One region of the Solitalea lacus genome, then DNA from elsewhere that is predicted to be linked to it. Evidence: riboswitches for the same ligand, from Rfam matches in the RefSeq annotation. Region 1 holds a riboswitch; each other region holds the start of a gene.

Region 1 (2,273 bases):
CAATGTTCCCGGATCAATATTAATGTATGGGTCAAGCTTTTGGATGGTTACCCTGTATCCCCTCGATTGTAATAATTTAGCTAATGAAGCTGAAATAATTCCTTTCCCTAACGAAGAGGTAACACCCCCCGTAACAAAAACGTATTTAGTCATAATCTCAAATGATGCCTGCTGGTTACGGGTTGCAAAAGTACGAAAAATAATGGGATGATGACTGCCTGAATTTAAATTCAGTTCATATTGTGATAAAGTATTGCTGCTAAAGCACTAAAGCAGGGATTTTGAGCATTGTGAACCCACTTTTATTGAAAGTTGCTCTTGATTGGTGGAAAAAAAGACCCCAAAGAAGGGTGGTTTTGCCAACTTTTTTTGGGGTCTTTCTATACATAATCATACTCAATATTTAAAAGGATCTATGATCAAACTATCTAATTATTATTATTATGTCAAATGATGCCATTGTCAATCATATTCTAATTATATTTGCCTCCGTAGTTCTTTACATTTTTGTTTCGATAGGAAGGTTACTAACCATTAGGTTGGCATTAAATAAGGAACCATGTGCAAATCATGGGCTGTCGCGCAACTGTAAGTAACGTAAAAATTGTTATTATAATCTCATACCCATTGTTCTTTAGAAAGAATGAGAAGGGCGATAACAATGTTACAAGCCAGGATACTTGCCTCACTATGTAAGACAAATGCTTTCGCGGTATAAAGCAGTAGTCATAAAAAGATGTGTTCTGTTGATAAAGCAAGTATCAGCTTAAGCTCATTTTAATTAATCTACACAAATTCCCGAAAGCATACCGAAAACTGTAAGGAACATTAATTTATTTAATGTTTCAACAATGTTTTATGCGTATGCTAAAAAACAATCCTGGTTTCCCACTCAAGGAATCCAAGCGTGAACTTAAAAAAGCTTGTGAGGAATATTGGGGAGGTAAATCCGATAAGTTCCACCTTGAGCAAACTGTACAACATCTGCGGTATCAAAACTGGCAGTTACAACTTCAAGCGGGTATAGATTTAATTCCTTGTAACGATTTTAGTTATTATGATCATGTTTTGGATATGTCATTGTTGTTGGGAGTAATTCCATCACGGTACACACCAATTCTTACTGACATAAAAGGCAATACAGAACTCGACCTGTATTTTGCTATGGCTAGGGGTTATCAGAAAGACGGATTAGACATTAAAGCAATGGAAATGATCAAGTGGTTTGATACTGATTTTCATTACGTTGTTCCTGAGTTTACCGCTGATCAGTCATTTAAATTATTTTCTAACAAACTATTCAGTGAATATACTTTCGCCAAGCAACTATTAGGCGAAAAAGCAAAACCCGTAATCATTGGCCCCGTATCCTACCTACTACTCGGAAAAGAGAAAGAAAACGGCTTTCAAAAGATTGAACTTATTAAGCAACTAGTTCCGGTTTATATCGAAATCTTGAATAAACTAAAGAGTCTGGGAGCTGTATGGGTTCAACTTGAAGAGCCGTTTCTGGCTCTTGCTTTTACTTCAGCTGAAAAACAAGCATTTGAATGGGCATATAATGAGATAAAGAAGAAATGTTTTGGAATAAAAATTTTGCTCACAACTTATTTTGAAGGTTTACGAGACAATATTGAGTTCGCTACAAAGCTTCAAAATGAGGCTTTGCATATTGATTTGGTTCGGGCGCCTAAGCACCTAGAATGCCTAAGCTAATTCGCTTTATTAAGGGTTTTTTGTTCATCAAAATTATGTTATTGTATTGGTCAACAATATTAAAGTACCAAAATTACTAAAGGCCTGTTCGAGACGAATACTACAAAATGCTAAATCGCTATAATGCGAGAACTGTTTTAGGAACTCCGCTTAACAGCTGGGATGTTTTTATGGAAGGTTATTTTAGACTCTCATCAAAATTGAAAGACGTTACTGCATTAAAAAAGTTCGCTTGTGAACATAAATGGCAACATGATTTTGATTTTGAAACAGAACTTTGCAAGCATAACCGTTGTGTCATTATAGCAGATACTGGTTTAAATATTGTATTTGTAAGCAGGAACATAACTGCAATAAACGGTTATCTGCCTGACGAGTTAATTGGTAAACCTCTAAATTTATTTCAGGGTATTAAAATCGATCCGAATATTAAATCTTTGACTCAGGATGCCATCAGTATGGTGGAGCCGTTTAAGGCAATTATTGTGAATTACAGAAAAAACAGAACAAAGTACAATTGTGAAATCAATGGTTTTGCAGTATTTAATAAACAAAAG
Region 2 (2,273 bases), 1.3 Mb from region 1:
ATGCATCCAATGAAGAGGACAGGTATGAGCCATCCGTCGCAGTAAAGTAATTATAAGAAAGTCCCAGGTTGAACTGATGTGCATTCTCAGGTTTAAGTTTGGTGTTGCCTATTTGCGTGTAAAACAGGTCATTGAATGTAGGCATCCGGAATATATCCTTGTAAAAGAAACGGAAGCTCAGCTTATTGTTTGCAAAGGGCTGATAACTTACAAGTACAGAAGGTGAAAAACGAAAATGATTTTTAGGAGTATCTCCTTGTTTTACAGCTTCATACACGGCAGAAGACAGAACTCCCAATTGAATATTAAAACGATTACTTGTCCATTTTGAGTTAAGGGCCGTAAGCCAGGTAAAGCGAGACGGGTAGGCAAACTGGTGGAGGTCGGCGTCCATGCTGTTGTAAAAAACATCACTTGAAAGACCAACCTGAAATTCGTTCGACGCTTTATATACTGCGGCGGCCGAGCCATAAACTTCGTTTTGGTGATAGTTGTTGTCTTGCACGTCTACTATCACGCCCAGGTAATCGGGGTTGAGATAGCGCAAGTAGCTTTTTGCATACTTTACGTTAAAAAGGGCTTCAATTTTAGCTGAGAAAGATTTTTCGTATTTAGATTGAACAAAAAAGGTTTTATCCCACAAACGTTCGGATGAATGCGTATTGTACAGAATAGTAGCTCCAGGCAGACCTCGTTCGCTTTGAAAGTAATAGATTTTGGAACTGAGTTTTTCCTTTTCATTGAGGGTTATAAAGAAGTTTTCTTCTAAACGGAGGGTTACTATATCGGTATTAGACCTTTTCTCACTGGAAACACTGTCATCTTTTGAACCGCTACCTCCATAGTGTAAAACAAATGGGTACTTTCCGTTTGCATTTTGAAATTCAGATAGAAATGAATTGGAAACTTTATCACTAAGTTTATTGTGAATAGTAATAGATGGTGAAATTAATCCAAATGACCCGACCTTGAGCAGGCCATTCATTGCCATGTTTTCCCCTGATGTAAAAACCGGAGCTGTAGTATTTACGGTTAATAAACTGGCCGATGAAAATGACCTGGCGGTGTTTAAAATACTTTCAGGATTGCCAATTGTGAGTGAAATCTGATCGACATTGTTTACAGAGAATTTACCTAAATCAATTTGTCCGGTTTGATTGTCGGTAATGGTAATTCCATCATAGCAAAAACCTGTGTGATTGGCACCTAATCCGCGTACCGAAACGGTTTTAAGGCCACCGATGCCCCCGTAGTCTTTTACGGTAACACCGGCAAAATGCTTAACCACATCTGATAATTGAAACGCTTGAATTTGCTGCAGACTGTAGCGGTTAATTGTTTGCACGGGCGCCATACCGGGCTGGGTCGGCAACGCTTTACTTGTTATCTCCACCTCTTTTAGGCGTTTAAGCGTATCGGTTTGGCCAAGGGCCTCCTTGCTGGAGACGCCGGTAAAAAAGCACAAAAAAAGAATATGTGGATATAATCTTCCCAATGAAGAATACCCATTAACTGGTAATGACATGCTAGCTATGTTGATGTTTAATCAAATAGCCTCCATAGAATAAAATGAAAACCAATGGTTAACCTTTAATTGGCCAACGTTAGGATTCAAGCTTCAGTCCACGAAAGCTTAAACTGTATGCATACATGGCAGGTCTTCTGACTTATCCCAATGTTGAGCGCCTTCCCATCTTATCGACAGTGGCATTAGTGTTTGCTCAACATCTTTTTAAGGACTTACAGCAGCGGGTCTGTTCAGGATTTTCACCTGATTCCCTTTTAATCAACAAGCATTGAACAACGCTTGTTAAACCATAGCGGGGCCAAAGATAATAAATGAGAAGAAAATATCGGTAAAGAATTGGATGTAGGTAGTCCATTGTGGAGGATAAGTGCGTGACTTGTAACTAGGAAATCACAAAACCATTAATATCTTTACCACACGGCGGGCTAAGGCGGTGCAGTTTTCATGGTGTCTTCGGGCAAGCACCGTGCGAAGTAAAAAAACATAGCCAACAAACAGTTTGGCGAGACAAATATGAAAGGACTATGCGAGTATATGGCAAAGACAAACTAATCGGGCTGCTAAAATCAGAAAGTGACTTGTGGACAATATTAAAAACAGTTAGCTTAACAAAGGAGAATATAAATAAAGAATTAAGAAACGAAGTGAAATTGCCATTAGCAACGGTTTGGCACTTGCAAGAGTGATTTTCTACTAAAATAACCATAAACCAGCTTTTACCTGTGATATTGGTAGTTTAACTCAA
Region 3 (2,273 bases), 570 kb from region 1:
CATAAATTGAATACAGTTGGTAAAGAGAAGGTGCTTTAAAGGCTGACGAAATATTTACAAAAAGCTTGGTGTTTTCATCAACCAAAAAAGATGGATTTATGGTGTAAGTAAAGTTATTTCCGTAAATAGAATGATGGTTAAATCGAGCCCCGCCTTCAAAATTAAAACCATATAGATTTTTCAGGAAAAATGAAGCGTATACACTGGCAATAGAGTTTTTTGCTGAATCACCATTTAGCTCTGACGTAGATTGCCAGTAAGGGCTTATGTATTTGCTAATCTGATTGGTGTTAGCAAAATGGTAGCTAGTTCCTGTTAAAAGCTCAATATAATTAGAAAGGTTAAACTTACTATAAACTTCTGCATTATGAAGCTGACCTTTCATATCGCTTAAACTATATTCTTGTGGGCCTGTAATGCTATCGTTCAGGAAATAACGCTTTACATTATTGTAGCTATAATTGAAAAACAGGTCGGCTGAATTGAGTTTTAAATTACTTGTAAAACCACTAGCAAGTTCAGAGGATTTCCCTTTATAATCTTTATCATCGGTAAATGCGCCATAATCGATCATCGTTTTTGAGTCACTGTATCGTACAAATGGTCTTATCATTAAATTTGATGTAGCAGCCCATCCTAAATTTGCATTAATTGCTTTTAGATGAAAATCATCATTGTCAAATTCTCCGGTATCTCCAAATTTTTGAGCGCTTGAAAAACCTTTGGAATCTTCGTTAGTAAGAGAAAAGTTGTAATCTACTTTTTTAAAGCGTCCATTTACACCTAAGTTTTGTTTAAAAGTATTGTAACTGCCCCCTGTTAAGAGTGCATTTAAACTTACAGGCTTATCTCCACCTTTTTTTGTAATAATATTTATTACACCTGCCATTGCATCCGAACCGTATAAGGTTGAATGTCCGCCGCGTAAAATCTCAATATGGTCAATCATTTCCAAGCTGATTAAATTCAGATCATAATCATTTGAAATTTGGGAAGGATCATTCACCGGAATTCCGTCAATTAAAATCAGCACGTAACCGCTTGGGGCTCCACGAAGAAAAGTTGAAATATTTATGCCACGGTTAGAGTTAGCTCCATTAAGAGTTAAAGAGGACTGAATATTCAGTAGGTCGTTAATGTTTTTACCTCCGCTACGTTCTAACTCTTCTCTGGAAATGATAGAAACTACTTTTCCGGTCTCAGATGATTGTTTGGCAAATTTAGTAGCTGTAACGTTAACTTCGTCCAGGCTTAACTTCTTGTCCTGGCCAAATGCTGTTAATGAAACGGCAGTAAGCGTCAGTAAAGTAATTGTTTTTTTCAATTTTGATAGTTTATGAGTTGAAGAAGCTCATAACTAACAAGGAAAGTAAATGGAAATACGCTAGCAGTATTCACATTCCAGCTTTGGTCCCCGAAAGCTATGAAATAATTATCGAGCATTGGCAGGTCTTCTGACTTACTCTTTTCTTGCAGCGCCTTCCCGTTGTTGTGTGTTCAACAGTGGCTTGTAGGCCGAAGAAATTTTTACTCTTTAATTCAATGAATACTATTTAAACAATGAACTATAAGTAATTGAGTTTACAGCAGCGGGCCTGTTCAGGATTTTCACCTGATTCCCTTTTAATTGCGTTTCTGAGTAGGGTAAAACGCAAACCAAATGCAATGCAAAATTAGGATTTGCTTTTATAAATTGCAAAAGTTGAAATTGAAACGCTTTAAGAGTTATTATATGAAGAAAGTTTTAGTGCTCTTGCTTATTATTTTATTTAATAAAGTTGCCACAGCGCAAGCAGATAAAAATTTCATTGAAAAGCTGCTTAAATCTAAACCGGAACTGTTTAAAGAAATATTCAATGATCCGGATAAACATGAAGTACAAGTGGTTTACACGCAAATTAATCGTGATAAAAACAACCGTCCCTCTTTTAAAACGTATACTTTTAATGTAGATAGAAACCGTTTTTTCTATGCAGCAAGCACTGTAAAGCTCCCTTTGGCACTTCTTTCTCTTGAAAAGATCAATAAGCTAAATATTAATGGACTAAACAAGGAAGCTGCGCTGAAGATTGACAGTGCTTCCCGCAAGCAAATCGCTGTGAGTGTTGATACTTCGGCTTCAAACGGACTTCCATCGATTTCTAATTATATAAAAAAGATTCTTCTTGTAAGCGATAATGATGCCTATAACCGTTTGTATGAGTTTTTAGGACAGCAATATATCGATGAAAGGTTGAAGGAAAAGGGTTTTCGAGATGTTAGAATTTTAAACA

The links. Region 1 has a riboswitch for cobalamin ahead of L2B55_RS09555 (uroporphyrinogen decarboxylase/cobalamine-independent methonine synthase family protein). Riboswitches for the same ligand answer to the same signal wherever they lie in the genome.
Region 2: another riboswitch for cobalamin. It lies ahead of L2B55_RS03870 (TonB-dependent receptor plug domain-containing protein); the one in region 1 lies ahead of L2B55_RS09555 (uroporphyrinogen decarboxylase/cobalamine-independent methonine synthase family protein).
Region 3: another riboswitch for cobalamin. It lies ahead of L2B55_RS12130 (TonB-dependent receptor plug domain-containing protein); the one in region 1 lies ahead of L2B55_RS09555 (uroporphyrinogen decarboxylase/cobalamine-independent methonine synthase family protein).

What each region holds. Positions count from the first base shown of each region.
Region 1 is NZ_CP091740.1:2,253,817-2,256,089, forward strand. Features, by position in the region: gene L2B55_RS09550 (CTP synthase) at 1-153, opposite strand, end outside; cobalamin riboswitch at 505-702, shown strand; gene L2B55_RS09555 (uroporphyrinogen decarboxylase/cobalamine-independent methonine synthase family protein) at 859-1,716, shown strand; gene L2B55_RS09560 (PAS domain-containing protein) at 1,824-2,273, shown strand, end outside.
Region 2 is NZ_CP091740.1:916,720-918,992, forward strand. Features, by position in the region: gene L2B55_RS03870 (TonB-dependent receptor plug domain-containing protein) at 1-1,525, opposite strand, end outside; cobalamin riboswitch at 1,636-1,835, opposite strand.
Region 3 is NZ_CP091740.1:2,820,704-2,822,976, reverse strand. Features, by position in the region: gene L2B55_RS12130 (TonB-dependent receptor plug domain-containing protein) at 1-1,324, opposite strand, end outside; cobalamin riboswitch at 1,428-1,677, opposite strand; gene L2B55_RS12125 (serine hydrolase) at 1,733-2,273, shown strand, end outside.